DNA from 2 places in the Flectobacillus major DSM 103 genome. Region 1 is predicted to be linked to the other one. Evidence: riboswitches for the same ligand, from Rfam matches in the RefSeq annotation. Region 1 holds a riboswitch; the other holds the start of a gene.

Region 1 (16,133 bases):
CGGAGGAATAAAGCGACCATCCCTTTTCGATGGTTGTATCAAAAATCAATTCAACCTCATCTCCAACTTTGAAATTATCATTGGCAAATTTGAATTTCCAAGTTACAATTTTATCTATTTCCTGTGCTTGAACAAAAGTAGCCGCCAAGCTCAATAGTAGCGATAATAAGAGTGTTTTTTTCATGTTGCCTAACAATTGAATAAGGTAGGGGTGTCAATTCCTGAGAGAACCTTAGTACACCCCTAATTTTGTAATACTTTAATAATCATGTATTTATCTGCCCACAAATACATAATAACAAAATCGTTACTTACCTGTAGCCTTTGCCGAAGCTGTGCCAGCCTGAGCTACCAAGTTAACATCCAATTCAAAATCGTTGTCGATAGCTTTGTCGCCAAGGTTTTCAAAGAAGTTTTTTGAACGGAACTTAATGTCATATTTGGTACGGTCTACTACAATTTTGGCCTGAGCTGATACTTTATTTTTCTCAACTTTTACAGTTGCTGGAAATTTGACATCGCTAGTGATACCTTTAATCGTTAGCTTTCCTGCTATTTCGTAGTTGTCGCCACCTTTGGCTGTTACGGCGGTAGTTACAAACTTCGCTTTGGGAAACTTATCGGTAGCAAAAAAGTCATCGGCCTTCAAATGCCCTACCAATTTGGCATTATAGTCTTTATCGGTTAGGTCGGTGACGGTCAACGAGGCAACGTCTATTTCAAAAGAGCCACTTTTGAGTTTGTTATTGGCCACTACTAAATTGCCCGCACTCAAAGAGATATTCCCAGTATGAGCCCCTGTTACTTTTTTGCCCGTCCATACCAGCTTGCTGGCCTGATTATCAACCGTATAGTTGGCATCGGCAGCTTTTCCGTTATCGTTTCCAGCATTTGCACCTAGTGCCAATGCCAACAGTGTTGTGCATAATAAGGTTACTTTTTTCATCATAAATAGTTTATTAAATTGTTGTCTGTAAAATTTATTTAAGAGCTACTTCCGAAGTAGGAACAGGCTCGGCTATGAGTTTATCAAGGTCTTTGTTCCATTTTTTAACATATTGCTTAAAATATTTCCCTGTTACTTCGCCTGTATATCCTGTATGAATTTGTTTTACTTTGCCATCACGACCAATAATAATAGTAGTTGGAAAAGCAATCATTTTGTTAAGTGCGGCAAATTTTTCGGAAGCTACTTTTTTGTCGGCAATACCCCCAAAAAGAATATCATACTGAATATCATATTTCTCTTTTAACTTACCTAAAGTGTATTTGGCGTATGCTAAATCATCTTTTTGCTCAAATCCTACAGCGATTGCCTCTACACCACGGTCTTTGTTGGCTTTGTACCAAGGCGATAAAAATTGTGTTTGGTCGGTGCAGTTAGGACACCACGTTCCAACAATTTCTACAATTACAACTTTGCCTTTGTATTTTTCATCGCTCAACGAAACAGGCTTTCCATTCAAATCTGGTAGCGTAAAATCTAGTTTTTCATAACCCTCTTTCAAATACGTCAAAGCATAAGGGTCGGGCAATTCGGCCTTTTTGTCTTTTACCCCTTCAAACTTCACGTTGTTATAAATTCCAAGACCAACTTCGCCCGAGATACTTTTATCAGGATTGATTTTGCCTCGAATTAGCCATGGACTAGGGCCAGAAAACCCTGTCAATGTAAATTCGTCACCTTGAACAATACCTTCCAGCTCACGAGTATCGCCTGTTACCTTCAGGAATACACCTTTAAGCTTATTACCTTTTTGTTCAAAAACAGCCACTTGGTCGGCTACAGGCTCTTTGCTACTAATTTTGATAGCCCATTTGCCCGAAAGGTTATGATTAGCTTTTATTTCTTTTTCAGGCTCAACAAATCGGAAAGTTTTGCCATATTCGGCGGTAAAAGGCAAGAAATTACCTCTAAAATTAGGAACTAAACTTTTGTAAACACCCGAAAGCGTACCGTCTTCATGGATTTTAGCTACTAATGCAGCGTCATAAGTATTCATTTTGATAAATACCGAATCTTTTGCTGTTTGCTGAACGTGAAAATCGTCTCTTCTTGTTCCATTGATGAGTGTAAAGGTGGCATGTTCGGCATCCTTGCCCTTCACTTCAAAATTAAAAGGCACTTGTACCTCGTTTACTTTGAATACACCACGCCATGCACCTTCTTTGATAAAGGTACTTTGGGCATTAACTACATTGGCGGATAGCGTAGATAAGGCCAAACAAGCAATAGAGAGTAGTTGTTTCTTGGATTTCATTTCGTTTATTGGTTTTTGTTAATCTATTAAGTATATAGATTTAGTATATTTAAAAAAGATATAATACATACAAAAGCAATTAAAGTAATGAAAATCAAACATATACGCTATCAAACTGGCGTTTCTCCTAGAATTTATGCCTTGATAATCAGGTAATTAATCACTAATTAATGAGTTACTTATTAAAATGGTTGAAAAAAGTAATTTTGATACCATCTATTGAAAACAGCACATAATGCTATCCAACATGATAAATGGCTTAATTACTTAAGATTTATCGTTAGAATTAGGTTGGGGCACCTTGTTGGTGGCTAACAGGTTGCCAGAAGTTCGTCGAGCCTAATCTCTCCCTTCGTTCTTTATAAATCTATTAATCTAGTTATTCTATAGGACAAATTTACATAATAAAAAATTACATATCCAAATTATTCTGAAAAAAAATCTGATAAATATCATTTTATGCACTTATCCAATACTTGTAGTTGTAATGAAAAAGTTTTTCACCGCTAGTCATATCACTCGAAAAAAACTCATAATCAATGACAAAGCTACTACAAGGCTTATCCAAAAGTGTTTAATCAACCGTTCATTCACTGACCCATAATTCACTTTATAATAATCTATCAACTCCTTTTTAAACTAATAAAATAAATTTTGCAAAAAAATTTGGAATTGTCAAAAGACATAAAGAACTTTGCCTATCGAATAAATAGATTTATAAAGAATGAAGGGAGAGATTAGGCTCGACGAACTTCTGGCAACCTGTAGTCATCAGCAAGGTGCCCCAACCTAATTCTAACGATAAATCTTTCCAATCCCAATACTAGAAATATTTATTGTACTGATTAAGAACCTCATATATAGTTTTAGAGATATAATCTATAAAATCCATATACTAAATATATTAAAGTGAAAAAATGGTGAATTTAGTGGGAACATACCCTAAACCTATTGACTATGAAAAAGCTCGTAAACAACAACCTAAAAACAAGAAAAGACATGGAGATTTATTGTGATAACGCCGCAACAACAGCCCTCGACCCTGAAGTACTTAATGCCATGATTCCGTATTTGACTAATCAGTATGGTAACGCATCTTCAAATCATATTTTTGGCCGAAAAGCTAAAGAAGCAGTAGAAGAATCAAGGCTGACAGTTGCCAAGTTATTCAATGTTTCGCCTAATGATATTTTTTTTACCTCGGGTGCTACCGAAGCCAATAATTTGGCTATTGCTGGAGCTGTAAGGACATTTGAGGTGCAGCATGCCATTACTTCGAGAATAGAACATAAGGCTGTTTTACAAACCTTAGGGCAATTTTCGCAGGAAGGAGAATTAGAAGTGAGCTTTGTACAGCTAGATACTAAAGGAAATATTGATTTTGAACATCTCGAAAATCTGTTGAAATATAATCCACAAACATTGGTTAGCCTAATGCACGTCAACAATGAAATCGGGAATATCAACGATATTCGGCAAATAGGATATTTAGTAAAAAAATACGATGGCCTATTTCATACCGACACCACACAAAGTATTGGCAAGTACAAATTTGATATTTCTCTGCTAAATGTAGATTATTTGGTGGGTTCGGCTCATAAATTTCATGGCCCCAAAGGTGTTGGTTTTATTTATATCGACAAGTATAAGCGAGTAAAACCTCATACTTATGGAGGGGCTCAGGAGCGTGGTACAAGAGGCGGCACCGAAAATGTGGCTGGAATTGTAGGATTGGCCAAAGCCCTGGAAGTGGCTTATCGTGGACTAGAGGAATACCGTAATCATATTGCCTATTTGAAGTCATATTTGATTGAGCAGCTCAAAAACAGCCCAATACCCGATATTTCTTTCAATGGAGCAAGTGAGTCTGAAACAGCCAGTAGTTATAATATCGTAAATGTGGCTTTCCCACATTTACGGAAAGGTGGGCCTTTGCTCGATAAGCTCGACAAGCTAGATATTGCGGTGTCGGGTGGTAGTGCTTGTTCTAACTTGACCAGTGCAGGCTCGCATGTATTAAAGGCTTTACAACAAAACCTCGACAAAGATAATATCAGATTTTCGTTTAGTAAATTCAATACTCCTTACGAAATCAAGGTTATTATTGATACCATTCGTGCGATTTACGAAGAAGACAGACTCCCTAAAAATGTGACTCCGTTGGCAACACCATTACTAGCAACAGCATAGAATAATACAATTATTTGTTTTATAATTTCAACATATATAACTTTTTAACTAAAATAATACAATTTATACGGTGATTGTTTGCAGATAAGGGATGAATGATTATATATTTGCCTACTAAACATATAGATTTTATATTTTATCTATAAACAATCATCAAAACTCTTTAAATATGCATTCCAAATTCTATAACAACATTAATTTCTTCTTCAGGTATAGGTTCGCTTGTTAGGTCAGCTAAATACCTAAATTGCTTTTCAGCATCCGTTTACCTATCTGTCAGCACTCCATGTCTAGCAAGACAAGGCTGTTCGTTTATTTTCAAAATATAAATACTACATGAAAAAACTTTTAAGATTTTCATTAGCTGTGATCCTTGTATTACAGCTGGGCGAGCTTTTTGCTCAAAATATCAAAGTTACTGGAAAAGTACTATCAAAGTCTGATAATCAGCCTGTTGCTGGTGTTACTGTACTCATAAAAGGTACTGCCAAAGGTACAGTAACCAATGCCGAAGGACAATACAATATTTCGGCTCAAGTAGAAGATATTCTCAAATTCTCATTTATTGGGTTTAAGTCGGTCGAGCAAAAAGTACCTGCTAGTGGAGTGGTCAATATCGCTTTAGAAACAGAAGATACCCAATTACAGGAAGTAGTGGTAACAGCCCTAGGTATTGCCAAAGAGAAAAAATCGCTAGGGTATGCTGTTCAAGAACTCCGTACAAAAGATATTGCCGAAGCACGAGAAGGCAACCTTGTCAATGCCCTTTCTGGAAAAATTGCAGGGGTTAACATTACCAACAGCCAAGGCGGTATGGGATCGTCGAGAATCGTGATTCGTGGCGAAACGTCAATTGCTGGTAACAACCAACCTTTGTTCATTATCGACGGTGTTCCAGTAGATAACACCCAAAATGGGATTGGTTCTGGTCGTGACTTTGCCAATGCTATTGCCGATGTCAATCCCGACGATATTGAATCTATTAGTGTTTTGAAAGGCCCCAACTCGGCTGCACTATATGGCTCACGAGCTTCTAATGGTGTTATTTTGATCAAAACAAAAAGTGGAAAATCAGCTAAGAAAAAAGGCCTAGGCGTTACTTTGAATGCGGGATTTACGGCCGAAAATTTATTGGTACTACCAGATTATCAGAATAGTTATGGACAAGGAACAGGCGGCGTGTTTTCGTATAAAGATGGTAAAGGTGGTGGTATCAACGACGGTACTGACGAAAGTTGGGGGCCAAAATTAGATGGACGTTTGATTCCTCAGTTCTTTTCAAATGGACAACCAGCTCCGTTTGTAGCTCATCCCGACAATGTGAAAAACTTTTTTGTAACAGGAAAAACCGCTAACCTTGGTATTTCGGTTGCTGGTTCTGACGAAAAATTAGACTATCGTTTTTCATTCAACAACTCTAATCAAACAGGGGTTATTCCTAATACAGATATTACCAAAAACTCATTTGCTGTAAACTCTACTTATCGCCTAAACAACAAATTAACCCTAAGTACAAGTGCCAATTTTATCAGAAGTGGTTCTGATAACCTTCCTGGGCTTTCGGGTCGTGGACAAAGCGTTATGCTACAATTCTTGTGGTTTGGTCGTCAGGTCGATACCGAACTTTTGAAAGACTACAACAAAGGAGGCTTCGACTACAACTGGAATCATAGCTATTATAGCAACCCTTATCTGCTACTTTACGAAAATACAGTACAACAACGCCGTGACCGCTTCTTTGGTAATGTCAACCTTTCGTATAAAATCAATAGTTGGTTAAATGCAAGTATTCGTACAGGAAACGACTACTATACCGATAAAAGAAAGTTTAAGGTGGCGTTTGGTACTAACGGAACACCATTTGGCTCGTATACCGAAGATGCCTACGTTGTAAATGAAAACAACACTGATTTTACCCTAAACCTCAACAAAAAGCTTAATAGCAACTTTGATTTGGACTGGTTAGTGGGCGGTAACCTCAGAAGCAACTTCAACGAACAGAATTATCAACAAGCACCCAAATTAGCTGTCGCTGACTTATATACGTTGAACAACTCCCGTGACCCACTAGTTTCGTATAATATACTCCGTAAGCAAAAAGTATACAGTTTGTACTCGTCGGCACAGTTGGGCTACAAGAATTTTGCATTTTTGAACCTTACAGCCCGTAACGACTGGTCGTCGACTTTGCCTGCTGGAAACAATTCTTATTTTTATCCATCAATCAATGCCAGTTTGGTACTAACAGAAGCCCTAAATATTCAAAGCGATGTTCTTTCGTTTGCTAAAGTACGTGGTGGCTGGGCAGAAGTAGGTAAAGATACCGACCCTTATCAGTTGATTAATACGTATCCGTTCAATCAGCCTTTTGGTAGTAACCCATTATTGACCGTTTCGGATGTAGTATTGAGTTCAAACCTAAAACCCGAAATTACACAATCTAGTGAAATTGGTGTAGACGTAGCCCTTTTCAAAAATAAAGTACGACTAGACCTTAACTACTATAACTCGGATAGTTACAACCAAATTTTGCGTGCAGATGTAAGCCCAACTACAGGTTTTAAGCAAAAACTATTGAATGCAGGGCATATCAACAACCGTGGCTTTGAGGCTCAACTGAACTTTACGCCATTACAAACAGCTTCGGGCTTCAAGTGGAACGTATTGGTTAACTACTCAACCAACGTAAGTAAAGTAATTTCGTTGGACGATGAGGGTTTCTTGAACGATTATAAAGTGGGGTCTAGTGGTATTATTTCGGTGCTTGCTAGCAAAGGCAAACGCTATGGAGCTCTTTTTGGTACAGCATTTTTACGCAACGACAATGGCGATATTATTGTGAGTGCCAACGGTACTCCTGTACGTGACCCTAACTTAAAAGTATTGGGTTATTATACCCCAAAATGGCTTGGTGGTATTACCAACTCGTTTAGCTACAAAGGCTTCAATCTGAGCGTATTGATTGATACTAAGCAAGGTGGGCAAATTTATTCGGCTACCAACGCTACTGGTAAATACACTGGGGTATTGATAGAAAGCTTGCAAGGTAGAGACGAAGAAAACGGAGGTTTGCCATATTATTATCCAGGCAACAACAAGTCGGGAATTCCAGTACAATTGGCTTCGCATTCGGCGGCTTCTCCAACCGGAGAACAAGTATATCATGATGGTATTATTTTTAAAGGTGTAACTGCCGATGGTAAACCCAATACGGTTATTTTGCCAGCAGAACGCTATTACAAAGCTACTTATAGCAATAGCAATATCAACGAATCAAGTATTTTTGATGCTTCGTTTATCAAATTGCGTGAAGTTCGCTTGAGTTATGCTGTGCCTACTAGCTTGGCCAACAAATTCCATTTGCAAGGGGTTACGTTTTCTTTGATTGGTAGAAACTTGGCATTTTTGCAGAAAAATGCACCACATATCGACCCAGAAACGGCTTTCAATACAGGAAATGGACAAGGTTTGGAATCGCTTCAGCTGCCTACTACAAGAAGTTATGGTTTTAATGTAAACATTACCTTCTAAACAGACAAAGTACTCAAAGGTTCTGTAATAGAACCTTTGAGAAAAGATTTCAATCGTTTTAGTTTTATTAAAAAATTCAGAAAATGACTATCAAAAATATATTCAAAGGTGTAATTACTTTGGCAATGGCTACTTCGCTGAGTGCTTGCCAAAATGAATTAGAAAAAATCAATAAAAACCCCAACGAGTCTACAACAGCTCAGCCCGAGTACCTTTTGGCCAATGCTATCAAAGCTAATGCTGACTTGTTATTAGGGTCGGATGCCTCAATGGAAACTACCACTTTGTTTGTACAACACTGGGCCAAAATCCAATATACAGATGTTGACAAATATGTAGTAAACCCTACCAATGTCCAAAATATTTGGACCAACTATTATACCCAAAGCCTCAATGATTATGCCGAGGTAATTAAGATTGGCCAAAAAACCAACAACCCTAATTATCAAGCTGTGGGTTTGATTCTACAGTCTTGGTCTTTCCAAATTCTGACAGAGTTGTACGGCAATATTCCATATAGCCAAGCCCTTAATATAGACCAATACCTAACACCACAATACGACGAACAAAAAGATGTATATGCGGGCGTTTTGGCCAACTTAAAAAAAGCTTCTGACCTTATCGACCTCAATAGCAATCCTATTAAAGGCGATGTGATTTATAATGGTAACTTGTCGAGATGGAAAAAATTTGCCAACTCTTTGCGTTTGCGTGTAGCATTGCGTATTGCCGACCGTGACCCACAAACAGCCAAAACCGTTATAGCCGAAGTAGCCAGCAATAAAAATAACCTGATTGCCAGCAACGACGAAATAGCTCAATTGGCTTATTTGGCATCGCCCAATCAAAACCCTGTAGCTCGTGACCGTGAAACCCGCGATGATTATCGTGTAAGTAAATCTGTTATTGATAAATTGGTAAGCTTGAATGACCCACGTCTGGGTATTTTTGCCAACAAAACAGCCGATGCCACTCCAGCAGGGTATATTGGTGTTACCAATGGATTACCAGCCGATTCAGCTTCACGTTTGGGTTTCTCAAAAACTTCTAAATTAGGTGACTATTTTACAGCGGCTACTACGCCTGCTATTTTCTTGACCTACTCAGAAGTACTTTTCAACCTTAGCGAGGCGGCACAACGAGGCTTTATTAGCGACAATGCCGAGGCTCTGTACAAACAAGCTATTACAGCTTCTTTACAACAATTTAAGGTTGGTACAGCCGATATTGCACAATACCTAACCCAAACTTCGGTGGCTTATGATGCTACTAATTACAAAAAATCTATTGGTGAACAAAAATGGCTCGCTTTATTTAGCCAAGGTCAGGAAGCTTATACCGAGTGGAGACGCTTGGATTATCCAAAATTGAAGCCTGCTTATGCTGGTGTACTCAATGGCTCGTTTCCTTTACGCCTTACATACCCAACTGGCGAACAAGCCCTTAATACTGCCAATTATAAAGCGGCTGTTGCCAAACAAGGAACAGACAACCTGTTGACCAAGCTGTGGTTTGATGTATTTTAACCCAAGTCTTTTATCAAAATTACACTTCATAAACCCTAAATCCCGATTGAATCTGCAGTGTCAACTCAAATGCAGATTTAGTTTGATAACTTTCAAAAACCCAAGCATTTTGCCTGGGTTTTTTGTTTGTTGGAGCCATGAAAGCAACAGTCGTAACGTTGAATCTATTTAGTGGTTCTATAAAAAGGAAATAATGCCGATGGCCGATGCGACCTTTTAATAAGATCGCCCAATTCTTTGGCTTTTTCAGGGTACTGGTTAGCCAAATCTTGAGCTTCACTTGGATCTTTTTCCAAATCATATAATTCAACAGGGCCGTCAGGATTATCAATAGCATTCAGGCGAATAGCCTTCCATTTCCCTTGACGAATGGCCTGCTTTCCTCCCTGTTCATGAAATTCCCAGTACAAATAATTATGCTGACGCTGTTTACCCTTGCCAGTCAACAACGAAGCAAACGAAATACCATCTATACCTTTAGGAATAGATACTCCACCCAATTCTGCAAAAGTTGGTAACAAATCCCAAAAAGCACCAATATGATCACTTTTAGAATTAGGTTTGATAACATTCGGCCAAGTAACTATAAAAGGCTCTCGAATACCACCTTCATACAAATCACGCTTTACCCCCTTAAATTTCCCACTACTTTTGAAAAAACTAGGGTCAGCCCCTCCTTCAACATGAGGGCCGTTGTCGCTTGAAAAAACAATAATAGTATTTTTGTCTAGTCCTTTTTCTTTTAGTTTGGCCACCACTTGCCCCACATACCAGTCTAATCGAGTAACCATAGCAGCAAAAGCTGCATGAGGATATTCCTGAGAAGCATACCCTCCAACAGTTGCTTTGGGGCCATAATCATGTCCTTTGAAAGGCTTTTCAGCAAACTTTCCTTTATAATATTGAAAAATACTATCTTCTGGTACAATCAGCTCTGCATGAGGTAATATATAAGGTAAAAACAAGAAAAATGGTTTTCCATTTCTCTGTGATTCTATAAAATCTAATGCCTTATTTTGAATTAAATCTGGGGCATAAATTTTATTCTTTACCAAATTCTCGTTGGCCTCTAGCACTATTTTTTCGGCATTATTCCATAAATGATTGGGGTAATAGCGGTGTGCTAATGTTTGGCAGTTATACCCAAAAAACTGGTCAAATCCTTGCTTGTTGGGGTCGCCTTCCGAACCCACCGGCCCCAGCCCCCATTTACCAAATGCACCCGTAATATAACCTGCTTTTTTCAAAACTTCGGCTACAGTTAACACAGAATCGGCAATAGGTTCTTGTCCTTCAGGCTGTACGCCTTTGTTGCCTCGGATATAAGTATGCCCAGTATGCAAGCCCGAAATTAAAGCCGAGCGAGAAGGTGCACACACTGATGTGCCAGCATAAAATTGTGAAAACTTCATACCCTGCGATGCTAAACGGTCTATGTTGGGCGTTTTGATAAGCTGCTGCCCATTAAAACCAACATCGCCGAAGCCCAGATCGTCGGCTACAATCAGTACAATATTTGGACGAGTTTTAGTTGTTTTTGGGAGTGTCTGAGCAGTAGTAATGCGTATACCTAATAAAGTCAAAATCAGACTCAATACTATTTTTTTCATACGATATTATATGTTTTAGCATGTATTTATCTTACTATTTTGTATTCGCTAAAATCGAATACTCTTGGCTAATTACAAATTGAATAAGTAGCAATACAATATATTAACACTGTTTTGCAAAATCACTTACAAGGAATCAAGGTTACAGGACCCGCCAAACCAGCATCCATTATACGCCAGTTACTAGCATCGAAAGGTTGATAATGGGCATTTACAAAGTTGATTTCGTGGTAATTTCGCCAAATTTCTTTGTTTTTGTCCATATATCTTATCCGATTGGCCATCAAATTACGTACTTCTATCTGAAGAAAATTTCGTCCATTTTTCAGCAAATATCCTATTTTTAAACGACTTGGCACACTCCAAACTATTCCAGCGGATTTTTTATTGACAAACACTTCTGCACTTTCAGCTAATTTCCCTAAATCTAAATAATAATCTTTAGCCGTTTTGTTAAGTTCAAAATATATGGAATATCCACCAGCACCCGAATAGTTTTGCATAGCTTCATCCGACAAGTCTGTCCATAATTTGAGCGTGTCTATCTGAATTTTTTGTGGCAAAATAGGCCCTCCCTCTCTAAAATCAATAGTCCATTTTCCTTGTATTTGGATGGGCTTTTGTTCTTCATCATAACTCCATGCAGGTATTGGCTGATTTTTGGAATATGTTTGTAAAAAAAGGCTTTCTCCTGAACGTAATTTGAGTTTAACAAAGGTTTTGTTTTGACTAAAATACGATTTCGCTTTACCTATATTTCCCGTTTGTGGGTCTAAAATACTTACCAATACGCTACAGCTATTGAGTGGAATATTACCTTCTATTGTATTACTGGTATGATTGACCAAATAATACACGACTCCCTTTTTATTTCGTCGCCGAATAAACTGTAAGCCCGTTTCAACAAGTGTTTCGGCCTCAATACGTTTTCTAGTAAGTACTTCTACAATTTGTTTAGTAATGGTTATTTGTCCTTTGTCAAGATTTTTTAATTGATTTTCTCTTTCTAACCAATGCCCAAAACCCGGAACACTTTGTGGTAAGTCCTCAAAAATAACAGTAGCCCCCCGATTGGCCAAGTCAATTAACTGCATGAATGTTTCGATAGGCATTTTTTGGGTACTAGGCACAACAATAGCCTTATAGGTATTGCCAAAATTAGAGGTAATTATTTGCCCATTTTTGACAACTGCATTTTGTAATAACTTATCAGATATAAAATCAGTAGCATATCCTTGTTTATGCAAAAGAGAAACTACACGATAAAAGGCCTCTGGATAGAGCCAGTCGTTTACTTCATGCACCCTAATTTGTTGTAATAAATCACTTTTTTTGTGCCAAATATCATGAATAGGCCAATATACCAATAGTTCGTTGTCGGGTTGGCCGTCCTGCAAGATTGCCTGACAGCGAGCAATGTAATGAGTTAAACCTGAAAGGTGCGGCCAAAAAGTATTATTGGGCGAAAAATTAACACCTGCATAAAACATCCAACCAGGCCAAAGAATATTTTGGGGAGAATAGGTTGTACCATGAAAGAAAATATGATTCGCTCCTGCCAAAAAAAGCTGCTCGGCTTCGGGTTTACATTGTGCAAGCGAAGTTTTAAAATGTTCTGTCAGCCAAGTAAAAGCCTCCGAAGAAACCCATTTTTTACCACTTACATGTGCCGCTGAAGTAGCAAATTTGGGCATCAAAGGTTCGGGGTGTACCTTCCGAATATCGGCGGTATCTCTTCTCAAGCCAGTAATAGCAAAATAACTCGACCCAAAAGTTTCACATTCGGGAATATCGGCCTGAGCGTATAAGTCCAAAATATTGGCAGGCGAGCCATGAGCTTGGTTTTTAATAATCTTTTGGTGCTGATGTGCCCATCGAACCCATGGTTTCATAAACTTTTCGAGGAGCAAATCTGACAGTGTAGCTCGGAAATCAGCTTTTATTCGAGCAGTTTTTTCATCATTTTCCTCCGAGAATACTTCTCTGAGATAATAACGTAAATCATACCCACGACGTTGTTGAAATTCGGCTATAAAATCAGGTGTAAAGTTGGCATCGTACACCTCATAGCTATCGTTGAAAAAAGCTCGAATAGCAGGTAATTTTTGACCAAAAGCATCATTAAAGCGATTTAAATACTGTTTTAAGGCTATTCCTGAAAAGTGATCCATAACCCAGCCTTCACCTGCGGGGGCAGCTCGTTTTACTTTCTGCCCAGTTTTTCCTAAAAATAGAGCATATAATGTCCAATCACCTTTGGGAGCTTGCCACTGCAACTTTCCTTCGGCATTTACTTGGTCGGTAATAATTTGGATCATACCATCTTTTGAATAGGCTGTTAGGGCCTGTAACGATGTCTCGTATTTTTGTTTAGACAGTTGTAATACCGTTATTTTGTCTTGTAAATATGCTCCTTCTTTTAATTGATATTGCTGTAAAAAAAGCTTGGAAGAAGCATTTTGTGGCGTTATTTGTGGGCCACCAAAGGGCCAACCAGTTCCTAAATTGAGGTCAACACCCATGCCAAACTGCTGGGCTGTCTGAGTGGTAAAATCTACTTTTTCAAGCCATTTTTCCGACAAAAAATCAATATATTGATTTTCGTAGCCTTTTGCTCCATAAATAGGTGTAATTTCGACACCTCCCAAGCCCACTTTAGCATATTCGGAAAGGCTCCAACGAAGGTTTGGTTCATCTACTGCATTGCCCATCCACCACCAGCGAGTCCAAGGTTTTGCTTCTTGGGTAATAGTTGGCCAAGAAGTAATACCCGTTTGTGCTTTGGAATAAACAACCATTAGATAAACACAAAGATATACTATTAATTTTACTAAATTCTTCATTATTGAATAGGCCATAAATACAAAAAGCCCCGATAAAATACGTATTCTTATTTTCTTCTATAAAACAAAACATACGCAGCAAACTTAATCGCTACGTATGTATTACAAGATGTATGTGAGTTTTAATTATAGCCTGGATTTTGCTGATATAAACCTACCTTTGTACCAATTTCGGTAGCTGGTACAGGATAAATCAAAAATTCAGGGATAATAGGATTAATGGTTAGGATTCCGTCATTCTTTATCCAAGCATTCATTTTAGTTATAGCATTGCCCGAACGAACAAGGTCGTTCCATCGGATACCTTCACCCAAAAACTCTTTTCTTCTTTCCTCCAGAAGGGCATCAAAGCTTACATTGGCAATACTAGGTAAACCAGCCCGATTTCTTACCTGATTAACTAGGGCATCTACTTCGGTTTGAGTTCCTTTTGCTCCTTTCAAAATAGCTTCGGCCTTTAATAAAAGAATATCGGCGTACCGCAATACAATAAAATTGATAGACCAATCTCGTCCGTTAGTACCCCTTTTGGCAAGATCAATGTATTTTTTAATAAAAGGCTGTGAATATGACAATTGAATATTAAATGTATTTCTTATATCTGAAGCACTAGTGGTTAGGTACGAGGCTCTGAGTTCTTTTGAAACATTGAAATTGCTTGCACCATACCCATTGCCATAAGCGTTAGAAATACCCTGTCCTGTCCAAAAAGCAACTGGTACTAGGTGGCTAGGAAACCCTGCACCGTTTGAAGAGCTCATAAATTGTACATCAAAAATCACCTCCTTATTGTTTTCGTTATCGTAGGCAAAAACAGAAGGATAACTAGGTAATAATTGGTATTGATTACTTGCAATCACTTCATTGAAAAGAGCAAGAGCTTTGTCGTATTCATTACTAGCCAAGCCAGCACCCTCTATATTATACGTTGGCCCAGAGCGAGTTAAATATACCAAGCCCAACAATCCTTTGGCGGCATTGCTTGTTGCACGCCCAATATTGGCTCCTGTATAAGACAAAGGCAGGTTTTGAGAGGCAAACTCCAAGTCGGCAATAATAAGTTTATAAATATCGCTTACATTGCTACGAGGAACAGATTCGACTTCGACAGCCGTTAAGGGTTTTTCTATCAAAGGTACTTTGCCAAAAGTACGAACTAATTGAAAATAATAAAAAGCCCTTAGAAAACGTGTTTCGGCCGTAAATCGGGTTTTAGGTGTTGCATCTGTAATTATCGACCCTTTAGTTTCTAGAGCCTGTAGCACAGAATTAGCATTAAAAATTCCGTTAAAATTATCATTCCAAGCACTTGATATAAAGCCCGTTGTAGTAATATTAGGCGAAAAGTCATTAATACCTTGCCAGTCTCTATTACCGTCGTGCAATACATTGAGGTTATCGCTTCGCATTTCACCTAGCCAAAGAACCTGACTAGGATAAGATGTTAATTTACTATAAACGCCATTTATAGCTTGTGTAAAATCGTTGGTATTGGTATAAAAGCTTTCTGCTGTTGTACTAGATACAGGTTTCTGATCTAGTTGGTCATCGCAGGATGTAAGTCCGAAGAGAGCCGAAAGTAATGTAATATAAACTAATTTTTTCATGCCTATAAAATATAAAATCGTTAATTAAAAAGTAAGATTAATACCAACAGAAGCAGTTTTGCTGAGTGGCATGGCACCATAATCGCCAGGAATAGGATAGCTACCATTGCCACTTACATTGGTATTTTGGGCTTCGGGGTTTACACCACCTCGGTAATTGTCGTGGCTAAACCAGTTTTGTAAGGCTATATACACACGAGCGGAAGAAAACACCCCTGTTTTAGCTAAATCTCTTAAATTATAGCCCAAGGTTATATTTTGAATACGGATAAAATCGGTAGAATATACCCAATCGGAAGTAACCTGCGGTAAAGTGTAAGTACTTGCTAGCTTGCCTCGAGGAGCATCATAGTTCTGGTTTTCTGGAGTCCATCTTTCACGCCAGATACCCAAAATATTGGCAGTAGTACTTCCACTAAAATCAACAGCACGACCAAAATACGACAGTATCGAACCTCCTACTTGCCCATACACCTGTACACCCAAATCAAAGTTTTTGTATTTGAAAGTATTGGTAATACCCCAAGTGTATTTTGGATTAGGCTGCCCATAGACAATACGGTCG
Region 2 (16,133 bases), on a different contig from region 1:
TAATATTGTCGATAGCCCTATTGACAGCTTTCAGGAAACGCTCAAAACTAAAAGGTTTTAGTAGAAAATCGGTCACTCCTACATCAAAAGCCTCCATCGAATAGTCTGAATGGCCAGTTGTTAGAATAACTTGTGGAGGTGTTTCTAAGGTTTTAATTAAATCTAATCCAGAAATTTCGGGCATCTCAATATCAGAAAAAAGAATATCCACCTTTCCTTGGTGTAGTATAGGAATGGCTTCAATAGGGTTACTAAATACCTGAACGATGTCTAAATGAGGCAATCGTTTAATATTTGTTTCTAAAATTTTCTGAGCAATGCTGTCATCTTCTAGGATAACACACTTGTAAATTAGCATGGATTAGGTGAATTATATATCGTTAAAAAGCCAATGCAGTCTTTAGGCTTATCATAGTTTGAATGAGGAAATTTGGTAAAATATTATAATATATTAAGGATTATGTAATCATAATAGCGGAATTTTACAACGCAACTTACAGTATTTTTATTAGAAAATGAAATTCATGTAGGGCTATTTTACAAAAAAACAGAAGAGAAGGGGTGATTTTGGGTCAATATAATATCTATAAAGAAGGATAACCTATTTTATTGGTTTACTTTGGGATTTGTACTAATAAAAAAGCTATGCTTGATTTATCAAACATAGCCAAGAAGCAATATATATATATGGTGGTCAGATACTGTAAGTAAGGATGTTGCACTACAAAAATAGTATTCTTTGGTATTTTTTGAAGTATAACTGTTTTAAACAAGAAGGCTATTACACCAAAAGACAAAAAAAAGAATGAAACTGCATTTTAGATAACCAATTGCAATGTTGCTTCTATCAAAATGCTCATTGTACTATAATATCATGAATTTTTACAATTCATGATAATTAAGCCAAAGAGAAAGAAAACGCAAGAATCGTATGATAAATAAGCATTATGACTTAATTTCATGGATTAATTCAGTTACAGATACTAGTAGCAGATATATAAGCAAATGAATAAATTATTTATACAAATTGGAGCTATTTTGGCAGGCTTATCGGTAGCATTAGGTGCATTTGGTGCACATGCTTTTAAGGCATCGTTAGAGGCCATAGGCAGGGTTGATACTTTTGAAACAGCGGCTCGTTATCAGATGTATGGTGGTTTGGCCTTACTTGTAGTAGGGATTCTATCAGATAAGTTCAAGCATCAATTCATTCAATATGCAGGTTATGCTTTTGTTATAGGTACATTGATTTTTAGCGGAGCATTATATATGATTTGTGCTACTGGCGTTACAATGTGGGGAGCAGTAGCACCTATCGGAGGTACTAGCCTTATGATTGGCTGGCTTTTGCTAGTTCTGGGCATAAGCAAAAAGTAGTTTTAATGAATCATTACTTGCTCTAGGCTAGCCCAAACTACTTCACCCATTGTTTTGCATTTTAGGAACTTGTCTGATTTATACCATCGGGCAAGTTCTTTTTTTAATTGCTCTGTATTTTCTGGAAGAGCTATTTCGTCACGAGCCATTACTGACATCAGTTCATACAAGCGTTGTTGTTCTACCCGAAGCCTACCAGCAATCAGCGACCGCTCTTCTATCTGGTATTGCATTACTGACTCGGGTGTCATGTATTTCATTCCTAGCTCGACAAGCGGAAAATTTTGTTTAAAATACTGAGGCATATATACCGAACGTTTACCCTCATAGCTTTGCTGGTCAAAGTCAATAGCCCTAATTCTATAATAAATTTCTTCAAAATCGGGTGTTATGTCTACTACAAAATTAGATGAGTGCATATCTCCTAGTAGTCTTACAAAACACCGCTCATTGAATTTAATAAACTCTTTCGACAAACGAATGGGGTTGAGATTAGGGTCAATAAGTCCTTGCTTAAAAAACTGGTCGCCAGGCAAGCCTGCAATATGCTCTTCGATTACAGTATCTTCAAAAGTCAAATAGCTAATTCTATTGGGCGATAGTAGGTGTTCTAGCTCCATACCATATATTCTCGACGAATCGGCCCTTTTGATATAAAAGTAATCAAAGTTGTCGTTGACTCGGTTTACAACCCTAATACGAAACGGTTGGGTATTTCCATAAGTGCATAAATCTACCCTGTCAACAGTTAAGTGTTTGATGACTTTTTCATCTCCATCTGTTTTTAAATCGGCATAAACCTTTTTTAACCCTTCATAAACGTAGTCAATGTCGCTATGCGGATAAAAAACAGTTTGCCATAGTGTGTCGTTACCAAACTTATCATACAAACTAATAGCACTTTCAAAACGCAACAAATCTCGGTATTGCAAAGGCATAGTAATCTCACGATTGTACTTGCTCAAATACTTTTTTAATTGGAGATTGATTTTAAAAGGTATTTTCTTTTTGGAAATGAGGGCCATATCATTGTATAATTAACGGTAGCAAGTGAGCTAATTTGAAAATAAAAATTACTGTTTTGAGTATCAGGTAGTTAATGAGTTATGTGCTAACTAAAAAAGATGCCTTAACTTGTAAGGCTAAACTTCTCATTTTTGTAGACAAAAATCAAGCGAAATATTGCTCAAATAGTATAGTCTAATCCATAAAATCTAAATCTTTTGAAAATGTTTCTTCCGACATATATGCTGCCCACAATGCCAAAAAGTAACAAATAAAGCCTACAATTAAAGCCGCATATATCAAGCCAACTTCTCCTATCAATAATTTAAAGCCAATCGTAATTAAAATTAAAGCCCCTCTTACAAAATTGGGTACAGTGGTGGTTACGGTAGCTCGAATATTGGTGCCAAATTGCTCGGAAGCCATAGTGATAAATACCGCCCAATAACCGCCCGAAAAACCCAACGCAAAGCATAAAAAATAAAAGAAAGTAGCCGAAAGCCCCGTGAAAAGTAAATAAATGCACATCAAAATCACACTTGACCCCACAAACCAATAAATAGTTTTTCGGCGACTTTTGAGCCATTGACTAACCAATCCACTAAGGAAATCGCCAGAAGATAAGCCCGAATAACAAAGAATAATAACCGTTCCAGCCTTGATTTCGCCATCAACCCCCAAGGCTTTACTAAGCTCAGGAGCGGCTAGTACCAAAATACCTACTACGTACCAAACAGGCAAGCCAATAAGGATATAGTAAAAATATTTAAGGCGTTTTTGTGGATTAGTAAAAAGGCTAAAAAAATCACCTTTAGGGGTATGTTTTTCGATATTTTGAAAAAGAGACGATTCAAATGTACCAATACGAAGTAATAATAAAGCCAAGCCCATACCCCCCCCAATAAAATACGAAACACGCCACCATTCTGGGTCGGTACTTAGGCCTGCAATAATAGCTGCTGTAACAGCACCGAGTGCTCCTGTTCCTGCAATAATCAATGCTCCAAAGCCTCGTTTTTCTTTGGGTAGCGACTCGTTCACAAGTGTAATACCAGCTCCTAATTCGCCCGCCAAGCCAATACCTGCCAGAAAACGAAGAATGGCATAAGTGGTAAGTTCTTGTACAAAACCATTGGCTGCGTTGGCCAACGAGTACAATAAAATTGAGCCAAATAATACAGACTTTCGCCCTTTTTTATCACCCAAAATACCCCAGAAAATCCCTCCTAGCAGCATACCCGCCATTTGGATATTGAAGAGGTTTAACCCCTGAGAAAGTTGTTCGGCCTTGGTGAGCCCCAAGCTAGCCAAGCTTGCATTGCGAATTACACCAAAAAGAATAAGGTCATAAACATCTACAAAGTAGCCTAGTGCAGCTACAGCAATGAGAAGTTTCGCATTTTTAGAAATGGTTATTTCGGACATAGGTTTAATTAATTGAGCAAATTGGCAAAAAAGTAAATAAAAAAACTTTACTAATCTACTCAACTACTATGATAATAAAAATGAATGATAGAAGAAAATTTGCTATTTGTACAGTAATAACAATAGCAACTCGAAGAGGTACAAACACTAGGAAGAAAAAAGCTATTGATGAAACTCTTATAAATGCCAATAGGCAAAAGAGATACCAATTGTATAACCTTTGCCTACCAGATAAATAATAATGATAGATATGTTTTTACTTGAATCCTCAAGCTACCATCGAGATAGCATTTGTGAGCGATGAGCATCGAGTTTGAGGAAAATAAATAGCAAAATAGAAAAAGACCAAAGCGACGACCCCCCATAACTAAAGAAAGGCAGCGGAATACCAATAACAGGCATCAAACCAATGGTCATACCGATATTAACAAGGAAGTGGAAAAAGATAATAGACGCTACCCCATAGCCGTAGACTCGGGCAAAGCGGGATTTCTGTCGGTCGGCTAAGTATACAAGCCGTAGCAATAGCCCTATAAAAGCCCCTACAACAAATAGGCTTCCCATAAAGCCAAATTCTTCGCCAACAGTACAAAAAATAAAGTCGGTACTTTGTTCGGGTACAAAATCAAATTTGGTTTGTGTTCCTTGCAAATACCCCTTTCCCAAAACACCCCCCGAACCAATCGCAATTTTGGCCTGACGCACATTATAGCCCGTTTTTTTACGGTCGAAGTCTGGATTTACCAATACCTTTAGGCGGTTACGTTGGTGTTCTTTAAGGACATTATTGACAGCCCAATCAACCCCCGTTACAAACAAGGCCATACAAAAGGCAATTCCAACTACAGAAAGAATATTTTTGGTTTTTCGCTCATATCGAGGCATCGCCCAAACAATAAGGGCTGATACAACCGCCAAACCTATGTAGATTTGCCATTCTTCAAAAATCAGCGACAGAATAAACAAAATAATAACAGCCAAGAAGATAGCTGGATATACGCCTGGTAAGCCTTCTCGGTACAGTAGAATAAGAAAAGAAGCAAACACTAAGGCTACCCCTGTTTCGTTAGAAGCCAATATTAACAGAGGAGGTACTGCAATGATAATCCCGACATTCAATTGGTCTTTGAAGCGAGCCAAATTGGTAAGTGGCGTACTTAGGTATTTGGCCAAAGCCAAACACGTTGCCATCTTTGAGAATTCGGCGGGCTGTATCTGAAAGCTCCCTACTCTAAACCACGAATGCGAGCCCTTTACTTCTGTACCTAGCACCAATACTGCCAAAAGTAAAAAAATGAAAAAACCATAGATAGGAAAGGCAAATGTATCGTAAAAACGATGGTCAATTACCAAAATTGCTATAATCAACAATACTGTTGTACCAATCCAGATAAGTTGTTTGCCTGAATTAGTATCAAAAAAGCCGTCGTCAAAAATCCAAATAGGGTTTTCGGGATTATAAATGGCCGCATATATATTCAACCAGCCAGCGATTACGCATACAACGAATAACAATACTGTTACCCAGTCGAGGCTGCGGGATATTTGTTCTTCTCTTTTCACTTTTGTGGCAATGAAAGGGTAAATGGTTTTGAAAAAGTGCCTAATAACGCCAGTTGCTAGTTCACTCTTTTGGGCGTAGGTTTATTGGTTTTTGGTAAAATAGCATCAGGTTTCATCGGAATCTTAACACTATTTGGTTTTTGAGCTGGCGGAGGTGTCAGCGGGAATACCTGTCCTTTAAGGTTTCTTAACTGATAATCCTCTTCAGTCGAATCTTTTTGTACTGGTTTTGTATCAGTTTTATTGGTACTGGTATTTCTAACACTTAGTACATTAAACAAATAGCTTTTATTCATCCATTTGGTTTCCATAGCTTTGCGTTGCACTTGCCCTTTTATGTATTTTTCAATACACAACGATGCAATAGGTGCAGCGTGTGTACCTCCAAAGCCCGCATTTTCTACAAATACAGCAATGGCTATTTTAGGGTTTTCTTTAGGGGCAAAAGCAATAAAAATGGCATGGTCTTCACCTTTTCTGTTTTGAGATGTACCTGTTTTTCCACAGATTTGGATGTCACTAATACGCGCTTCAGCAGCTACCGTACCCTGATTTACCGCTCCAACCATTCCTTCTATCACAGGCTCGAAATGACGGCGGTCGACACCCACCGAAACTTGTTCTTTGTATTTGGGGTCGATATTACCTATTTGATTAATCCCTTTTACCAAGTGCGGACGAATATACCAGCCTCGGTTAGCAATAATAGCAGCTACATTGGCCATTTTAAGAGGATTAATCACTAACTCTCCCTCACCAATACTCACCGAGTAAATATTAGAGAACTTCCAACGCAAAGGGCCTTTGTAGACTTTATCGTAGTATTCAACGCTTGGTAATTTACCTTTGGTTTCGTTAGGAAGGTCAACGCCTAATTCTTGGCCAATGCCAAATTTAGAAGCCATTTCATTCCATTTTTGAACTCCTACCGCCGACTTCTTAAAAACATTTTGTTCTTTATTGTTATAGATAATCCGTTTGAATACTTGATAAAAATAAGGGTTACAAGAGTTTTTGATACCCGCCTGAATACTCGACGAATTACCCCCGCAGTGGCATTTTACAGGTGCTCCTGCATGTCCAAACCCAGTATGCTGAGTAATAACCCCCATTTGGAGGCCAATCAAAGCTTGTATAAGTTTGAAGGTTGATCCTGGGCGATAATACGCACTTGGAGGACGGTTGATTAATGGGTGTAGTGGGTCGAGGTTGAGGGTTTGGAAATATTTAGAGAACGTTCTTCCCGAAAGTTTACTAGGGTCATAACTTGGTGCCGACACCATCGCCAATATTTCGCCAGTTTGTGGCTCGATAGCCACCACACTACCCACTTTGTGTTGCATAAGGCTATCGGCATAGTCTTGTAAGGCAATATCTACCGAACTGATAAGATTTTTCCCAGCAATAGGCTCACGGTCAAACTCTCCATTTTTGAACGCCCCTTTTTCTACACCACGGCTATTGACCATCATGTATTTTTCGCCACGTTGTCCCCTCAGTTCATCTTCATAGAAGCGTTCTAGCCCTGTTACACCCACATAATCGCCTTGGCGGTAATAGTCGTTGCCTTTTTCTTCTTCCTTGGCAAGACGTTCGGGGCTAATTTCGCCAACATACCCCAAGGCATTGGCCATTCCTTTTGACTGATAGGTACGCAAAGAGCTAATCTGGAACGAAAACCCCGGATAATCTACCATAGCGTCTTGAACTCTGGCATGGTCTTCTTTAGATAACTGACGCAAGAATAAAGATGGGCGAACAGGCGAAAATACCCTAGCCAAATGAGTTAAACTATCAAACTCGGCACGAGTAATATCGAACAGCCTACAAAATTTGAGTGTATCCTGAACATGAGCTTTCTTAGGAGTAATATAAAGGTCATAAACAGGGGTATTATATACAATAAGCTTTTTGTTTCGGTCGTAAATTAACCCCCGAAATGGTGCTTGAACAATTTTGCGAATAGCGTTATTTTGGGCATCAAGCTTATAGGTATCATCTATAACTTGTAGGTAAAATAATCGCAGGATATATATAATGGCTATTAATATAAAAAAACCTTGAATGAATCGTTTTCTAATCTCGTCCACTTGCTTTACTATTTTTGATATATGGGAAGTTGTTGGCTTAAATAAACTACTTTAGGCTTATTCTTACCACAATAACGTTGTAGTGAAGAGAATAAGACATAACAGAAATACAAAATTTGTTGTTTTTTGGGAATTTGTCAAAAAACAAATAAAATCATCATAAAATATTCAGATTAATAAAGGCATGTGGAGAAGTTTTATTCTTTGGGTAAACTTCTAATTAATAAATAGATAGCAGCACAAATAAAAATCAACGAACAGCTAATCGAATACCAAGGTGTAGTAGTATGGAAGGTTTTGTCAAGCCAATTGCCAAGAAAAACGCCTCCTGCAATAGTTACAAGCATTTGTGTACCTGCACCCATATACCGCATATATTTGTTGGAATTGGGCGTTTCGTCTTTCATGATTTTCTATAAAGTTCAGGATAATCTTTTTAGATATATTCGTGGTATATCTTTACATTTAACAAAAATACTTAATTGGTACGGAATGTGATAATAAATTTGAGTTAATTTGCGTTAAAATTCGTAAGATTCATCCGTTATTGGTAGCAAAAGAGTGCCCTTAAGTAATTAGCAGAATAGTCTCGATTTGTAGCAATTTCCGCATATCTTCTTTTCATGAATAAACTATCTTTTTTTTCTATTCTTTGTATGTTGGGGCTAGCTTTGGGCTGTTCCCAGTACAGTTCTGCTCCTATCAGTGTAGGTTTTCATAATGTCAATGCCAAATACAATGCGTTATTTCAAGCAAATCAAAAAATGGCAGAGGCCGAAAAAAAGCTCTTTGATGCTCGAAAGGATAATTACGCTCGTTTATTGCCTATTTTGTTGCCTTTAGATTCGGCTGGTGCTTCGATTGTTTCCGAAGAATTAGCCTCAATTATCAAAAAAGCTTCGATGGTTGCCGAAAGGCATCAAAACTCCAAATGGCTCGACGATGCCTATGTCGCTATTGCCAAAGCTCGTTTATTGAAAGAGGATTACAAAAATGCTATCGAAACCTTCAAATACGTTAACACTACTGCCAACGATGACAATGCCCGTCATGCCGCTTTGATTGGCTTGATGCGTGCCTATACCGAGCAGAACGAATATGCTACGGCTTTGCGGGTGGCCGAGTTGTTGCGTGAAGAACCTCTCAACAAGCAAAATACCAAGAATTTTTACCTGACCAAAGCCTATTTGCATGAGCTTAAAGGGGAGTTTGGAATAGCTGTGGCAATTCTGGAAGAGGTATTGCCTATGATGAAGAAAAATGAGGAAAAAGCAAGAGTATTGTATGCCACCGCTCAATTGTACGAGGTATTAGATAAAAACGATAAAGCCGTAAAATACTATGCTCTTGTAGGTAAAAATAGACCTTCTTATGAATTAAGGTTTTATGCAACCCTCAACGAAGCCCTTGTACAAGGACAAACAGGTAGCTTTGAGAAATTGCTAAAAGATGCCAAAAATAAAGAATTGCAGGACAAAATTTATGAAGCAATGGCCTCGTCAGAGATGCGAAAAGGGAATATTCAACAAGGGATTGCGTTGCTCAAAAAATCGGCAAGTATAAGCCAAGATACCAAGCAGCTACCTTATACCTATTTGACATTGGCCGATTTGTACTATACCAAGTTCAATAATTACGAAATGGCCGCCGCTTATTATGATAGCTGTATGGCTTTGTTGCCTCCCCAAGATGTTGAATATAAAAGAGTCAAGGAAAAACAACAGTTTTTGGGCGACTACGTTAAGCAAATTACGATTGTCAAAACAGAGGATTCTCTCCAAAGATTGGCAAAATTAACGCCTGCTCAATTAGACAGGGTTTTAGAATCAGTAATTCGTGAAAAGAAAGCCCAAGAGGAGGCTAACCTACAACGTGCTCAAGCTATTGTAAATGGGCAATCAGCTACAACTGCTACAACACCTTTTGTAGACCCTAATCGAACAGATTGGTATTTTTCTAATCCTATGGTTGTAAATCAGGGAAAATCAACATTTACTGCTCGCTGGGGAAATAGGGCTTTGGAAGATAACTGGCGAAGAAGCAATCGTGATGATGCCATTTCGTTTGGTAATAATCCCAACAATACGCTTGTCGATAATTTGGGGGTATCTCGCAGTACCGACGATACACGAGATAATAATGACTTGGCTTCACAAAAAAATGCCATGAAAGCCAAAATTCCATTTTCGGCCGAGGCTCTGGTGGCATCTAATAAAAAAAGAGAAGATGCCTTGTTTGAGTTGGGTAAAATTTTCAAACTAAGTTTGAATGAACCTCAAAAATCAATAGATACGTTTTTGAAGCTGCTCAACGAATACCCCAATACCTCGCACGAAGCCGAAGCCTTGTATTTGCTTTGTTTATTGCACGAAAATAATGCCACTCAGAAAGAGCTGTATCGTAAAAAGCTGTTCGACAAGTTTTCCGATTCTTATTATGCCCGTTTGCTCAAACGTGAAAATGTTCAGGAATTAACTTCCGATAAAGAATCAGAAGCACTTAAACTATATGCCGAAGCTTATAGCTATTATAGTCAGGCCAACTATGTAGACGCTTTGTCTTTTGTAGAAACAGGACTCAAAGAATACCCCAATAGCCATATCGAAGACAAGCTAGTATTTTTGAAAGCATTGCTTTTAGCCAAAACCCAAAACTCGGAGGTATATATCAAGGCTCTTGATAGTTTCATCAAGGATTATCCTAAAAGTCAGCTTATCGGAATAGCCAAAGAACACCTCGTTGCAGCAAAGGCTTTGGTCAAAAACTAAAACTATTCAAAAATTATGTACTTTTGTCAAAATTATTGTCACTGTCACAATTGACAATTTACTATGCAGACAAGACACTTACATTACCTTTTAATAACTGCTCTTGGGGCAGTTTTTTTTATCCCTTTCATTGGTTCATCTCATTTGTTTGATTGGGATGAAATCAACTTTGCCGAATCGGCTAGAGAAATGATACTGACAGGCAACTATGCTACTGTTCAAATCAACTACCAACCATTTTGGGAAAAACCGCCTTTATTTTTCTGGATGCAAGTGCTATCTATGAAGCTTTTTGGGGTATTTGAGGCAGGATCAAGTTTCTCTCCCGAATTTGGGGCTCGCTTTCCCAATGCTATCATTGGTATTATTACCTTGTTGGTATTTTATCATATTGGCAAAAAACTGTATAATCCAAAATTTGGTATACTTTGGGTTTTGGGCTATGTAGGTTCATTTACGCCGCACCTTTATTTCAAATCGGGTATTATTGACCCCACCTTCAATCTATTTATCTTTTTGGGTATTTGGTTTTTATCACAAAGCTTGTCAATTACGGGTACATTTCTAACGCCGCACAAAAAACGCTACGCTATGCTATCGGGTTTGTTTGTGGGCTTGGCTATTCTTACCAAAGGGCCTGTTGGCGGGCTTATTTGGGGGCTTACCTTTGTTACTTATTGGGGGGTAAATCGTTTTAGCAAACAAATATTATTAGATGCCCTAAAACCTGTATTTATTGCTATCGGAATAGCTTTTCTGGTAGCCTGTATATGGTTTGGGCTTTCTATTTATCAAAATGGATGGGGTTTATTCCTAGAGTTTATTCAATATCAGATTCGATTACTAACGACGGGCGATGCTGGCCACGAACAACCCTTTTATTATCATTTCTTGGTGGTTTTGGTGGGTTGTTTTCCTATTTCGGTTTTGGCTATTCGAGCTATGATGCCTACCCGAGATGTATACCAAGCCAATATCGAAGCTGAGCTATTTAAGAAATGGATGCTATACCTATTTTGGGTAGTGATGATATTATTTACTATTGTCAAAACCAAAATTGTACATTATTCATCTATGGCATGGTTTCCTGTTTCATTTTTGGCAGCTTATCATGTGTACCAGATTTTAGAAGGGCAATGGAAGTGGTCGAAGTGGGTGAGTTTTGGATTAATTTTTATAGGGTGTACAATGGCAATAGCCCTAACGGCTGTACCACTTGTAGGACAATATGCCACTCAGATTATTCCTTATATCAAGGATGATTTTGCCGTAGCAAATCTTCAAGCAAAAGTTACTTGGAATGGCTGGGAACAATACATTGGCTTGAGTTATTTGGTAGGAGTCGTAGTGTTGGTTTGGCAACATAAAATAAAGGAACTCTATCTCCTCACGGCTATTTGTTTGTTTTTGTATTCTGCCATTGTTGTTCGTAAAATAGAGGGGTATTCTCAGCGTGCTGCAATTAGTTTTTATGAGTCGTTGAAAGGACAAGATGTATATGTTGAGCCAATAGGCTTTAAATCGTATGCACAGCTTTTTTATTTTCAAAAGCAACCCAACCAACCTTTAAGAACTGAAGCGTATTTGCTGAACGAACCACATTTAGATAAACCTGCATATTTTGTGATGAAGATAACCGCAGACAGTGCTACCAAAGCAAACCCTAATTTACAGTTGATAAAAGAAGAAAACGGTTTTCTGTTTTATAAAAGAAAATAGTGAGTTGTTCGTCAACTCACTATTTCAAGTATCTTCTGCTTATTAATCCTTAGTTTATGGTTGAAACAGTTTGTTTAGTTTCTAAATTTTTGAAAAAAGCATACATAGGATTTACATCTAGCTTGACAAATTTTTGCCAAACCTTAATAGCTTTTGTAATAAGCTCATTCTCGATCAAGAAACCATCATGGCCATAAAGCGAGTCTAGGGCTTGGAAGGTTGCTCCTGGAATATGTTTGGCCAAAAAAGCCTGTTCATTGATAGGAAATAGGGCATCGGACTTAATACCCATTACCAACGTTTTGGCTTTGATTTGTGACAAAGCATTTATTACACCACCACGTCCACGACCAACATCCTGCGAGTCCATCACCTGCGAAAGTACATAATACGAAAAAGCATTGAAACGCTGCGATAGCTTTTCGCCCTGATACCTTTGGTAAGTTACAGCACGATAAGGTTTGTCTAAACCTTCGTCTCGACGAGCTTGCGTTACTTCGTATGTTTCATAGTTGCGATACGAAATCAAAGCAGTGGCTCGTGCTGCCTTCATTCCATTTAGGCCAGCGGTAACACTTCTTTCGGGCCAAGTTGGGTCAACTTCAATGGCCATTCTTTGCGACTCGTTAAAAGCTATTCCCCAGGGTGAATGTTGAGCATTGGTGGCTATCAAAATAAGGTTTTCGATTAATTCAGGCTGAGAAATGGCCCATTCTACCGCCTGTTGCCCACCCAACGAGCCACCTACACAAGTTTTTATTTTGTGAATACCCAGATGTTCTCTCAACAAATCAAAAGAATTGACAATATCTCTGATGGTAATTGTAGGAAAATCATGGAAGTAAGGTTCGCCTGTTGTAGGATTAATAGACAATGGCCCTGTACTGCCATAATGCGAGCCTAAAACATTGACACAAACAATAAAGCAACTATCTGGGTCGAAAAGCTTACCACGACCAACCAGCCCCTGCCACCAGTCGGCCACATCTTGGCTTCCAGTAAAAGCATGACAAATCCAAACGACATTAGAACAATCGCTATTAATTTTACCCAAAGCTTGGTAGGCTAATTCTACCTCTGGTAGTACACCTCCTGCCTCTAAGGTAAAAGGAAATGGGTATTTGAAAGTATTCGAGTTCAAGGTATTATATGGTGTCTATTTGAGAAAGTTTTACAAAACAAACCACTAACAAGAAGCTAGTAGCTCCTGAATCGTATCGAAAGACTCTTCGTATTCCCAGTACATTTGTCGTCCAAATGCCGAGCTAACCAACACATATTGCTTACTAACCGACTGAATACGCTCAACTGCTACAAGCTTGAGTGCAGGTTTTTCTACCTTGACACTTTCCACAATTTCCTGATTATTGGCATCATAGCCATGAACAATAAGGTAGTTTCCTACCGTAATGGGGATAAACTTTTTCATAAATGCGTACAGAATAAATAGTCACAACCAATGTGACAGTAAAACGATAAATCGTAAACCTGACGAATACTGTACAGCAAGAATCTGTGAAAAGTAGCTGGATAAGTTCTTCGTAATTGGTTTATATTTCCCGATAAAACTTTTATCAGGTAGGAATTAGCACCTTGCCTTTACGAATCGGTAGGTTGCCAGAAGTTCATAGAGCCTATTCTCTCCCTTCTTCTTTATAAATCAACTACTACTTGTGAAGAGTAATTGACTTGATGTTGCAAAGTAAAAGTTGGAACACGGGAAAAGCAAATGTTTTGAGAAGAGATTCTGTTTTTTAGGTTAAAATACCATAGTTGATTGATAATTTTATTGTTATTTTACAATTTTAAGGATAACCTTAAACCTATCAAGTAAGCATACTCTCTTACTTAGCTCTTGTAGACGTTCTAAAACCCATTTATTATGATGTTTGCCAAACACAAAACTCTTTACCTTGTATTGCTGTGTATTGTAGGGCTTTCGGCCTTCAGATTCTCTGATGAAAACCCTATTCTTGAAAAGATACTTACCCAACTCGAAAAATTTCGGAATACTGTTCCCCAAGAAAAAGTCTATTTACATTTCGACAAACCCTATTACATGGCTGGCGAAACGGTTTGGTTCAAAGCCTATTTGTTTGATGCTTCCAATCATCGGATTGATTCGGTAAGTAGGGTACTGTATGTAGATTTGGTCAATGAAAGTACAGGCAAAGTAATTTTACAAAGAATCTTAAAAAGTGAAGGTGTTGCTCATGGCGATATGGCTTTGCCAGATACCCTTACCGAAGGAATGTATCAGCTAAGAGCTTACACCAATTATATGCGTAACTTTTCGGATGAGCTATTTTTTCATAAAAATATAAAAATTTGGCAAGGCACTATTCAAAGTACCATGTCAGAAGCCAAAGCGTTGGATTTATCGAATGTAGCATCGGTACAGTTTTTTCCTGAAGGAGGCGACTTGGTTCAGAACTTACCGTCCAGAGTAGGCTTTAAAGCTGTAAACAAATTGGGCAAAGGGGTAGACATTGAAGGTATTGTCTTGGATGAAACCCAAGATACTGTTGCTGTTTTTAAATCGGCTCACTTGGGTATCGGAATGTTTAATTTTGTACCCATGCCCGACAAAAACTACAAAGCCTATGTGAAAAAAACAGATGGAAAATATTGGGAACAACCTTTCCCTCAGGCCAAACCAAGCGGATTTGCAATGCTTGTTGATAATATAACTTATAAAGATAAGATTAGAGTATTTGTTAAAAACTCACATCCAAAACCTGCTGGCCAAGGTAAGGAAATGACCATAATTGTTCAGCAAAGAGGACAATTATGTTTGGTAGGAAAAGGCTCGGAGTCGAGCGGAACATTTATGGCTACAGTACCTAAAAATATTATTCCAGACGATGGTATCGTACAAATAACCTTATTTACACCCGATGGTCTTCCTGTTTGTGAAAGGTTGATTTTTGCGAAGCATGATAAAGAAATAAATCTTGCTATTACAAGCAACAAAGAAGTTTATCAGTCAAGAGAAAAAGTAACACTTACCTTAACAGCAAAAGACGCAAATGGAAAGCCATTAAAAGGCAACTTTTCGGTAGCTGTTACCGATGCAGGTCAAGTAAAAGAAGAACCCTATCAGGAAACATTATTATCGTATTTGTTATTAAGTTCGGATATAAAAGATATTGTTAGCAACGAATATTATTCAGCAATACAAGGTACTATAGAAGAGCCAAGTTACTATTTTGATAAAAATATAATGGATGCAGATTTACATTTAGACATGTTGCTAATGACACAAGGTTGGCGAAGATTTACATGGAAACAAATGCTAGATAATGCAGCTCCTCCATTAAAATATTTTATCGAACAAGGGTTGTCTATTAAAGGAAAAGCCCTAAAACCCAATGGAAAAGTGGCCGAGCAGGTCAACCTTACTGTAATGCTAAAAAAAGGAAAGGGTTTTCCTGTATTTTTGTTAACCTCAACAGACTCGCTTGGTCGATTTGCTATTGATGACTTAGATTTTACAGATACCACCGAGGTTTTGGTACAAGCCACCAAAGGTAACGGTGGGCGTAACTTGAGTGTAACACTCGATAAGGCAGACACGCAACCTAAGGTTAAATTGGTGAAATTACCTTATAATCCTATCGAATTTGATGCCAACGAATATGCCACATTTCTCAAACATTCAAAAGAAGCTTTAGAAATAGAACGGAAGTCTATTTTGAATAAAGTACAGGTACTTCAAGAAGTGACAGTAACCGCAAAAAAAGAAGAAAGAGATACTCGGAAAATCTATGGAAAAGCCAATAATACCCTTAAAATTGATGAAACAATGTGTGGTGGAGTCATCAATGTTTTACAGTTTTTGCAGGGAAGAGTAGCGGGTGTACAGGTTACTCCATCGGGCATGAATAGCTTTAAAGTTGTAATCCGGGGGGTAAGTTCTATTACGGGTAGTTCTGACCCACTTTTTTTACTAGATGGTATGCCCGTCGATGCCGATGTGATTAACAGTGTGTCGCCGTGCGATGTAGAAAGTATCGATGTACTAAAAGGAGCAGAAACGGCTATTTTTGGCGTACGAGGAGGCAATGGTGCTATCTCGGTTTTGACAAAAAGAGGAGATTCGTTTTATGACTGGAGCAAAGAACAAGCAGCAGGGATTGTTACCCAAAAACGCATGGGGTATTATCCAAGTCGAGAGTTTTATGCA

The links. Region 1 has a riboswitch for S-adenosylmethionine ahead of FLEMA_RS0101870 (peroxiredoxin family protein). Riboswitches for the same ligand answer to the same signal wherever they lie in the genome.
Region 2: it holds a riboswitch for S-adenosylmethionine, as region 1 does, so the genes downstream of both, FLEMA_RS0147635 (hypothetical protein) here and FLEMA_RS0101870 (peroxiredoxin family protein) in region 1, are expected to answer to the same signal.

The regions. Positions count from the first base shown of each region.
Region 1 covers NZ_ATXY01000005.1:181,951-198,083, reverse strand. Annotated here, with positions in the region: gene FLEMA_RS0101880 (protein-disulfide reductase DsbD domain-containing protein) at 1-184, opposite strand, end outside; gene FLEMA_RS67195 (YceI family protein) at 308-949, opposite strand; gene FLEMA_RS0101870 (peroxiredoxin family protein) at 981-2,261, opposite strand; SAM riboswitch class I at 2,533-2,629, opposite strand; SAM riboswitch class I at 2,974-3,069, shown strand; gene FLEMA_RS67190 (cysteine desulfurase family protein) at 3,219-4,451, shown strand; gene FLEMA_RS0101860 (SusC/RagA family TonB-linked outer membrane protein) at 4,788-7,982, shown strand; gene FLEMA_RS0101855 (SusD/RagB family nutrient-binding outer membrane lipoprotein) at 8,066-9,508, shown strand; gene FLEMA_RS0101850 (arylsulfatase) at 9,673-11,118, opposite strand; gene FLEMA_RS0101845 (glycosyl hydrolase) at 11,241-13,961, opposite strand; gene FLEMA_RS0101840 (RagB/SusD family nutrient uptake outer membrane protein) at 14,084-15,568, opposite strand; gene FLEMA_RS0101835 (SusC/RagA family TonB-linked outer membrane protein) at 15,593-16,133, opposite strand, start outside.
Region 2 covers NZ_KE386491.1:4,352,709-4,368,841, forward strand. Annotated here, with positions in the region: gene FLEMA_RS0147435 (LytR/AlgR family response regulator transcription factor) at 1-358, opposite strand, end outside; gene FLEMA_RS73050 (DUF423 domain-containing protein) at 1,006-1,377, shown strand; gene FLEMA_RS0147465 (hypothetical protein) at 1,380-2,402, opposite strand; gene FLEMA_RS0147480 (MFS transporter) at 2,578-3,807, opposite strand; gene rodA (rod shape-determining protein RodA) at 4,081-5,370, opposite strand; gene mrdA (penicillin-binding protein 2) at 5,427-7,460, opposite strand; gene FLEMA_RS0147510 (AtpZ/AtpI family protein) at 7,658-7,867, opposite strand; gene porW (type IX secretion system periplasmic lipoprotein PorW/SprE) at 8,084-10,228, shown strand; gene FLEMA_RS73065 (ArnT family glycosyltransferase) at 10,292-11,947, shown strand; gene FLEMA_RS73070 (homoserine O-acetyltransferase family protein) at 11,997-13,088, opposite strand; gene FLEMA_RS0147635 (hypothetical protein) at 13,134-13,376, opposite strand; SAM riboswitch class I at 13,495-13,609, opposite strand; gene FLEMA_RS73075 (TonB-dependent receptor plug domain-containing protein) at 13,830-16,133, shown strand, end outside.